2 regions of the Eisenbergiella sp. OF01-20 genome follow, and region 1 is predicted to be linked to the other one. Evidence: riboswitches for the same ligand, from Rfam matches in the RefSeq annotation. Region 1 holds a riboswitch; the other holds the start of a gene.
What was found. Region 1 has a riboswitch for thiamine pyrophosphate ahead of thiC (phosphomethylpyrimidine synthase ThiC). Riboswitches for the same ligand answer to the same signal wherever they lie in the genome.
Positions count from the first base shown of each region.

Region 2: linked by a shared signal. The riboswitch ahead of DXA36_RS25510 (energy-coupled thiamine transporter ThiT) and the one ahead of thiC (phosphomethylpyrimidine synthase ThiC) in region 1 are both predicted to bind thiamine pyrophosphate.

Region 1 is NZ_QUES01000021.1:84,003-88,688, reverse strand. It holds gene thiE (thiamine phosphate synthase) at 1-100, opposite strand, end outside; gene thiM (hydroxyethylthiazole kinase) at 97-963, opposite strand; gene thiC (phosphomethylpyrimidine synthase ThiC) at 1,090-2,397, opposite strand; TPP riboswitch at 2,509-2,615, opposite strand; gene DXA36_RS21180 (L-rhamnose isomerase) at 2,737-3,993, opposite strand; gene rhaB (rhamnulokinase) at 4,108-4,686, opposite strand, start outside.
Region 2 is NZ_QUES01000032.1:50,797-55,482, reverse strand. It holds gene DXA36_RS25520 (energy-coupling factor transporter transmembrane component T family protein) at 1-245, shown strand, start outside; gene DXA36_RS25515 (aldose 1-epimerase family protein) at 338-1,219, shown strand; gene DXA36_RS25510 (energy-coupled thiamine transporter ThiT) at 1,368-1,928, opposite strand; TPP riboswitch at 2,078-2,181, opposite strand; gene DXA36_RS25505 (CdaR family transcriptional regulator) at 2,431-3,558, shown strand; gene DXA36_RS25500 (glycerate kinase type-2 family protein) at 3,760-4,686, shown strand, end outside.

The sequences.
Region 1 (4,686 bases):
CCTTCAAAGCCTCTTCCACCTGCCAGCGAAGCGTTTTATCCCCAACCCATGACCGGTCGGTTACCGCATACAGAAGCAGGGTTCTTTTCTCACATTTCATGGCTGTTCTCCTTTTGAAAGCGCCATAGTACCGTCTGCCTCCAGCCTATATTTCCGGAATTCTGCCCCTTTTTCCAATGTTTTCCCATCCATATGATATACGGCATCAATGATATAATTTCTGTATGCGGCATTCCCCTCTTCCGGAGTCAGCCTGCTGAAGGCCCGTTCTCCGCAGATTCCCATCGCACATACCGCGGCGGCAACGGCATCCAGGGGGCAGCCGGGATTTGCAGCAAGATAAGCGGTTATCATGGCGGAGAGCATACAGCCCGTTCCTGTCACTTTACGCATCATAGGATGGCCGTTTCTTATGACATACATGTCACTCCCGTCCGTTACCATATCCACAGCCCCGGTCACCGCCACCACAGCCCCGGTTTTCCGGGCAAATGCACCGGTAAACGCCGCTGCCGCATCCAGAGTGTCATCCGTAACCGCATCCATACCGTCCGCGTCCACCCCTCTGGTCGTCCCCATCCCCAGGGCAAGCGCTTTGATCTCGGAAATATTTCCCCGTATCGCCGTAAAACGCACCTCCTTCAACAGCTTCTCCGCCGTTTCCGTACGCAGCCGGCTGGCGCCCGCTCCAACCGGATCCAGAAGCACCGGATGCCCGCAGGCATTTGCTTTTTTTCCCGCAGCCAACATGGCGGGTATCGTACGCTGATTCAACGTCCCTATATTGATATTCAGCCCGGCGCAAAGGGAGGTGATTTCCTCCGCTTCCTGCAAATCATCGGCCATAATAGGAGAACCCCCGCAGGCCAGCAAAATGTTGGCACAATCGTTTACAGTAACATAGTTCGTGATATTATGGATAAGGGGTGCCTGGTTTTTTACCCGTTCCGGAAAAGCCGCCATAGTGTTTTGTTCCATGGAATTTTTTTGTTCCATGGAATGCTTCTGTTCCATGGAATGCTTTGTCTCTGTCTGCATATTTATCCCTCTTTTCTCATCTTGCTCGTAACGGTTTTATCCCTGTTACTCTTATTCTTCAAAAATGGACACAATCTCTCCGTCCAGAATCCGGTTCATGTTTTTCACCGCGCAGAAGTTTCCGCACATGCTGCAGGTATCCTCTTTTTCCGGCCTGGAGGCTTCCCGGTAGTTTACGGCTTTTTCCGGATCCATGGCGAGGCGGAACATTTCGTTCCAATCCAGCCTCTTGCGTGCTTCACTCATGGAATTATCCCAGGACATCGCTTCCGGTACCCCTTTGGCAATATCTGCCGCATGGGCGGCAATCCTGGCAGCAATAATCCCTTCCTTCACGTCCGCCAAATCCGGGAGGCGCAGATGCTCCGCCGGGGTCACATAGCACAGAAAAGCAGCCCCGGCTGCGGCTGCGGCCGCGCCGCCGATAGCGGCGGTAATATGGTCATAACCCGGAGCCACATCGGTCACTATCGGCCCCAGCACATAAAAGGGGGCGCCGTGGCAAAGTGTTTTCTGGATTTCCATATTGGCGGCAATCTGGTTCAGCGGCATATGTCCCGGCCCTTCCACCATAACCTGCACCGCCTTTTCCCAGGCCCTTTTTGTCAGTTCTCCCAGAGTAATCAGTTCCTCAATCTGGGACGCATCTGAAGCATCCGCCAGACAGCCGGGCCGGCAGGCGTCTCCCAGGCTCAGCGTAACATCATATTCCCGGCAGATATCCAGGATTTCATCAAAATAGGCATAAAAAGGATTTTCTTCCCCTGTCATTTCCATCCAGGCGAAAAGAATGGAGCCTCCTCTGGAAACGATATTGGTCAGCCTTTTGTTTTTCTTGAATTTATGGGCGGTTTCCCGGTTAATGCCGCAGTGGATCGTCATAAAATCCACACCGTCCTCCGCATGCATGCGCACGATATCCATCCATTCCCGTGAGGTTATCTTCATCAGCGGTTTGTGATAAGAAACCACCGCATCATAGATAGGCACCGTTCCGATCATCGCCGGGCAATTCTGCGTAAGATACCTTCTGAATTTCCGGGTATCACCGAAGGAGCTCAGATCCATAATGGCCTCCGCACCCATATTCACGGCGCTGCGCACTTTTTCATATTCCATCTCCAAATCCGTCATATCCCTGGAGGTCCCCAGATTCACATTGACTTTCGTTTTCAGCATCGAGCCAAGCCCGTTAGGCACCAGGGACTTATGAAGCTTATTACAGGGAATGATGATTTTTCCCTCTGCCATAAGCCGCATAAGAAGTTCTTCTGAAAGCTTTTCTTTTCCGGCAACAATTCTCATCTCTTCTGTAAGGATTCCCTTACGTGCCGCCTCCATCTGTGTAGCATAATCCATCCTGCTTCCCTCTTTCCTGTTCAGGAGGGCCTGATTCGGAGGAGAAATGTCTGTATCCGGAGGAAAGTCCAAAAAAACGGAGCATACCCCTATAGGTATACTCCGCTGATAAACTGATCTCTCACTTCTTCCTACGTTGGCATTACCCAAATCAGGTTTAAGGGTCGAAGTTGGATTACTTCCTCTCAGCCTGCTCACAAGCTCCCCTGAACATATGTATTTTGCAATACCGGTACCGGTATTGTTCTGTCGGTTATCATATCATGACTGCCGTTTTTTGTCAAATGTGCGTCTGACGGGCCTGTGATTACCGTTCGTACTTGTCTGAACGGTCACCGCTCATGCTCTCTTGGAAAGCACTTCCTCTTCATACTTCTTCACTTCCTTGAACCAGTCACCCTTTACAGGCACATTGTTCTTTTCGCAGAAATAATCCCAGACATCACCGAAAGGATAGGTCTTCATTTCCTCCTGCATTGCCATCAGTTCGGTAAACTGGTTGGTATCCTGCAGCTCCTTGAATTGCTTGTTGGGAGAAACAAGGGCGTATAACAGGGCCTTCTGCATATTTCTCATGCCTACTGTCCACGCGGACACACGGTTAATGCTGGCATCAAAGAAATCCAGGGCGAGAAGAACGCGGTCAATGGCGTCATTTCTAACGATTTCTTTGGCAATTTCTTTGGTTTCATCATCAAACAGCACTACATGGTCACTGTCCCAGCGGACCGGCCGTGTCACATGGAGGGCAATCTTCTCATTAAACAGAAGCATGGAAGATATTTTATCGGATACCAGCTCCGTCGGATGATAATGCCCGTTATCCATCAGGCTGATGATACCGTTCTTAGCCGCATAGTTTATGGTGAATTCACTGGAACCTACGGTATAGGATTCCAGGCCGATGCCGAACACCTTGGATTCCAGGCATACGAGAACCTTTGCTTTGTCATAAGGGATAGAAAGTATCTGATCCAGGGAATCCTTAAATCTGGCTCTGGGGCCTATTCTGTCGGCAGGAATATCCTTGTAGCCGTCCGGGATCCATATATTCATTGCACAGGGAACGCCCAGTTCTTCCGCAAAATACTGGGAAATGCGGACACACGCTTTTCCGTGTTCAATCCAGAAATTACGCACCTCATCAATAGGGCTGGACAGGGTAAGTCCGTCCACTACCTTACTGTGCGAGAAAAAGGTGGGGTTAAAATCCAGGCCGATTCCTCTTTCCTTAGCGAAATCCACCCATTTCTGAAAATGTTTGGGCTCCAGCTTATCTCTGTCCGCAAATTCGCCCTCTTCAAACACAGCATAGCTGGCATGCAGGTTCAGCTTATGCCTGCCGGGTACCAGGCTGAATACCTTATCGATATCCGCCATCAGTTCTTCCGGTGTTCCGGCCTTTCCGGGATAATTTCCGGTAGCCTGGATTCCCCCTGTAAGAGGCCCCTTCTGATCAAAACCGGTTACATCATCCCCCTGCCAGCAGTGCATAGAAATTGCAATTTTTTCAAGGGTTTCCACTGCCTTGTCCGTATCCACACCCATCGCCGCATACATTTCCTTCGCAGAATCGTATCTTTCTTTTACGTTCATAAATCTTCCTTTCCGTCCTCCAGGGACACCGTGTCTCTTAACACTTTTTTTATAATAGGATTACTGCCTTCCGGCATTGGCCCCTCTCCGTTTCCGGAGGAAACCAGCTGTCATTCAGCTGGGATCATACTTTTTCACGCCGAAGGACTCATAGATGCAGGCGCGTACCTGGGCAAGCCCTGCGAATTTACCATCCTTGAGCATCTGTACCGCCAGGTTTCCGATTGCGGTAGCTTCACCGGGACCGGCATAGACACAGCAGCCGGATTTATCTGCGGTAAGCTGGTTCAAATAGGCCGCATGGGAACCGCCGCCCACGATATTGATGGAATCAAAATGTCTTCCCGTCAACGATTCGATTTCCCGCACGGTTTCCGCGTAGCTTTCCGCCAGGCTCTGGTAAATAACCGTCGCGATCTGTCCGGTGGTTTCCGGCTCTTTCCATCCATTTTTTCTGCAGCAGGCTTTGATCGCCTCCGTCATATTTTCAGGCGCCAGAAAAGCGTCGTCATTTACATCCACACGGGATGGGAAATCACTTTCCTGTGCCGCCATCTCACAAAGCCCGGCAAAGGAGTACTTATCTTCCAGCTCATGACGTACGGACTGTATCATCCATAGCCCCATGATATTTTTCAGATAACGGAAACGGTATTCATAGCCGCCCTCATTTGTAAAATTCCGTTTTCTGCT
Region 2 (4,686 bases), on a different contig from region 1:
AACGCCTTAAAAATATGGCTAACATTATTTTCCCTCTCATTTTTTCCAGTATGGATCGCATCGATGTGGTGAGTAATGCCATGGAGCTGAGAGGCTTCGGGAAGAAGAAAAAAAGGACGTGGTACATGGGGAAGTCCCTGGAACGCAATGATTATCTGACACTGGCTTTTGTCATCTGTTTTGTCGTGGGGGCGCTGGTGATTACGTTCTACGACGGCAACCGGTTTTATAATCCTTTCCGGTAACGGATGGGATACAAAAGCCATCCGTGTTTTGCATATTACACGAAAAATATAAGCCCTGACAGCATGGAAGGAAAGGGATAAGGAGAGCAGCTATGAATTTATCAATTACAAACGAAAAACTGCAGGTACAGATAAGCAGCAGAGGGGGCGAAATGCAGTCCATTATACGGGACGGCAGGGAGTACCTGTGGCAGGCCGATCCGCAATACTGGGATGAAAAAGCGCCTAACCTCTTTCCCTATATTGCCCGTATGACGGAAGGAAGATATACGCTGGACGGTAAAAGTTATCCCATGCCGCTCCACGGCTTTGTACATGTGACGGAACTTATTGCGGAAGAACAGACGGAGGATCGCATCGTTTTCCGGCTGGACGCCGGGGAAGAGACACGGAAACATTACCCCTATGCGTTTACCTACCGGGTAATATATGAACTGGACGGGGATGTCCTTCATATTACTTATCAGGTGGAGAATCATGATGAAAAGACTATGTATTTCGGAATCGGCGGGCATCCCGGTTTTCTGGTTCCCATGGAGGAGTCTCTTGGATTTGAAGATTATTATCTGGAATTTGCCGGCAGAAAAGAGTATGACGAACCTGTCAGAATCGGATTTTCCCCGGAGTGTTTCGTGGATGGCAGTACAGAACCTTTCCCTCTGGAAGACGGGAAAAAGATACCGTTACGGCACAGCCTCTTCGATAATGACGCCATTGTTCTGACACAGGTGCCGAAAATGGTGTCATTAAAATCAGACAGGGGTACGCGCCGTGTGACAGTGAGTTACCCGGATATGGACTATATCGGTTTCTGGCATGCCACATTAACTGAAGCACCTTATGTTTGTATAGAACCCTGGTCGTCCCTTCCTTCAAGACAGGGAGTTGTAGAGGAGCTTTCCGACCAGCCGGGCCTGGTAAGCCTGAAGGCCGGCGGTGTGTACCGGAACAGCTGGAGCATTGAGATTCAGTAAGCTTCCCAAAACGGTATATAGTTTCTGCAATATGGCGGCCCTGTCTGAATTTTAGACAGGGCCGTTTTTCAGTGTGCCTTAAGGCACGCTTTCTATGGAAGGGGCGGAGAGAGAATGGTATTTGCCCGTCATACCTTTTTTCATGGATTTAGTTACTGCCCGTAGCCATAACCTTCAGCCTTCCCATCACCTTCTCCACCGGGGGAAGGGCAATAAGGATAACGGTAAGAATCGCTTCCGGAAGAATATAGCTGAGGTTATAAAGGGTAGATGCCCAGATGGCGGCCATATTTCCCCCAAAGTCACCCACATAAGTGGTATAGAAAATAAATCCGGAAATTTCATGGAACAGGAACCGACCGGCTACGCCCACGAGATAACCCTTCAGAAGGCCGTGCTTTGATTTGCTGAAGAATCCGGAAAGACCGAGGGCGCCGAATGCCAGCGGAAAGTCCAGAAGGACCTGGGCGGGATGAACCACATAAGGCCCGGTAATAAACTGCAGCACACCATAGGCCAGAGCGGCTATGATGCCGACTTTCGGACCATACCAGTAACCGGCCAGACAGACGATTAACATGGAAAAAAGGGTGATGGATCCGCCGTTAGGCAGGCTGGGCAGCTTGATAACGGTGGCGATGACGGTTGCCAGGGCAATGGCAACGCCGGAATAAACGACTTGCTTTACGGTGATAGAACTTTTGCTCATAAAAAAACCTCCTTGGTATTCGTACGCAAAGAGGGGAAACAATGACTGCAACGGCGGCAATAACTTTTATAATTATTACGCAGACAATTACAATCATATGACGTTCCTGTGTAAAGACAAATAATAGAAGGTATAAGTTGATCTTATTTGCTTTTACAAAGGTGCTTCCTTACGCCGGTATTACCCGGGTCAAGTGGTAAGGGTCAGAAACCATCGGTTTCAGTCTCAGCAATCGGCTCCCCTAGCGTGCATCTGTATTAAATTCTTATTTACTATAAACTGGCAACACAAAAAAGTCAAGTATGTACTGAGAAAAGTGTACTTCTGCAGCTGTTAATTATAACGAAACATAGAATAAGGTCAGAATATAATGGAAGATGTTGGCGCTTTAGCAAATATGGTAAATATTATATACTAATGTTAATAATTATTTCTAGCCAGATTAAGAAAATACATATATACTATTAATTAGTAGTAAATAGAACTGGCAGGTATATTAAAGATGATTGACAGGTTGTTTGCGGAACGTTTAATAGATAAACTATCACAGTTTACGGAATATAATATTAATATTATGGACGAGGACGGGATTATCATAGCGAGCAGAATGAAGGAAAGGGTCGGTACTTTCCATGAGGTAGCATTTCAGCTGATGAAAGGAGATGAGGACAGCAGGGTTGTAACGAAAGAAGATTCGGATAAAGGCGTAAAATGCGGTGTTAATATGGTGGTTCATGTAAATAAAAGAAAAGAAGGCGTAGTTGGTTTGTCAGGTGATCCAAGGGAAATAATGCCGGTGGCAAAAATTGTTAAGATGTCTGTAGAATTAATGCTGGAGTATGAATCCTATAAATTTGAAAGCTTGAGAAAATATAATTTAAAGGAACAGCTGATACACCTGATTTTGTATAGTGATGATTTTGTCAGAGAGGATTTAACAAAATATATTGTTGCATTGAATCTGGAAGAAGATATGGTGCGTGTGCCTATTTTGATAGAATGTAAGGACAGTACGGTGAGCGGGGAAAAACTAAGACAGCTTCTGGAGGACAACAAATATTTTTCAAGACAGGATTTTGTTGACATTACCAGGGAAGGTTTTTTGGTGATTTTTAAATCCATTGACTGCCCGATCGGATATATCATGCAGGATTACAAATATATGATTGCAGAGTATCTCGCTGCCTTTCTGCAGTATATCAGGCATGCGGATATTAAGTCAGGGATATATATAGGGCCTTTACAAAATGACATCATGTACTATCGTCAGGCCTATCTGTATTGCCTGTGGATGCAGAAAAATATAAGAAAATCAGGAAGCTTTTATTTTTATGATTATATAGTGAAATATCTGGAGTCAATGGCATCAATGACAGAATTCCATACGCTGTTTTTGATGCTCAAGCAGAAGCTGGGACAAAAGTTTATTGATAATTATCTTGAAACGATAGGTGCTTTAATTGAAAAGGAATATAACCTGAATAATGCCAGTGACTGGCTGCATGTACATAAGAATACGCTGGTGTACAGGCTGGATAAAATCAGGGAAATTCTTAACATGAATCCTCTTGCGAAAAATTCGGACAGGGAATTTATGGAATGCTTTTATTATTATCTTTTGAGAAAATAGAAAACTGAAAATTCAAATGAGGAATGAGAAATAGTTTCATTCCTTTTTTATTTGTATTGACAACACAAAAAAAGGCGGAATTCTTTGTAGAAGGAGGACGAGAAGATTTCGTGAAGCATGACTATAATTAATTTATACAAAACAGCAGTGAGCAAATCAATACCTTGCTTATGAAAGAAAGCAGAGGTGTATGGACAGAGAATGAGAGCAGAATACAGGGACGCTGAAATAATTATCCGTAAGGCTATTGAAGAAGTAATGCCGGATAAAGCAGTCCGAACCGTATTGAATAAAAGAAAGAGCCTGGAAAATGTTTATGTAGTGTCAATCGGAAAAGCAGCCTGGAAAATGGCATATACATGTCAGGAAATTCTTGGCGAGCACATTAGAAAAGGTATTATTCTTACAAAATACGGTCATGCAGAAAAACCGCTTGATAAATTTGAAATTATTGAAGCGGGTCACCCTATACCTGATAATAATTCAATTGCCGGAACGCAGAAGATTATTGACATGGTTAAGACGCTGACAGAAAAAGATAATATTATTTTTTTATTATCCGGAGGAGGTTCCTCTTTATTTGAAAAACCAATTCGTGGAATTACGTTGGAAGATCTCCAGGAAGTAACACAGCAATGTTTAAAATGCGGGGCTGATATTACAGAAATAAATACGATAAGAAAAAGGTTATCGGATGTCAAGGGCGGGAAATTTGCTGCATATTGTGCGCCTGCCAGAGTTTATGCAATTGTATTGTCAGATATTCTGGGAGATAAACTGGATATGATAGCCTCAGGACCAGCTTATGCAGACACATCTACATGTGAGGATGCCTTTCATATTATTCAAAAATACGATCTGAAGTTAAAAGAAAATATTCTTTCTGCTTTAAAAGAAGAAACACCGAGATACGTGAATAATGTAGAAACATATTTGACAGGCAGTGTAAGCGAATTCTGTAAAGCAGCAGCGAAGTATGCAAAAGAATTGGGATACATTCCCTATATTTTGTCCGATACATTAGACTGTGAGGCAAAAGAAGCCGGAAGATTCATCGCATCTATTGCACGTACTGTATTAGAAAAGAAAGAATACAGTTTAAAAACGCCGTGTGCGGTAATAGTAGGC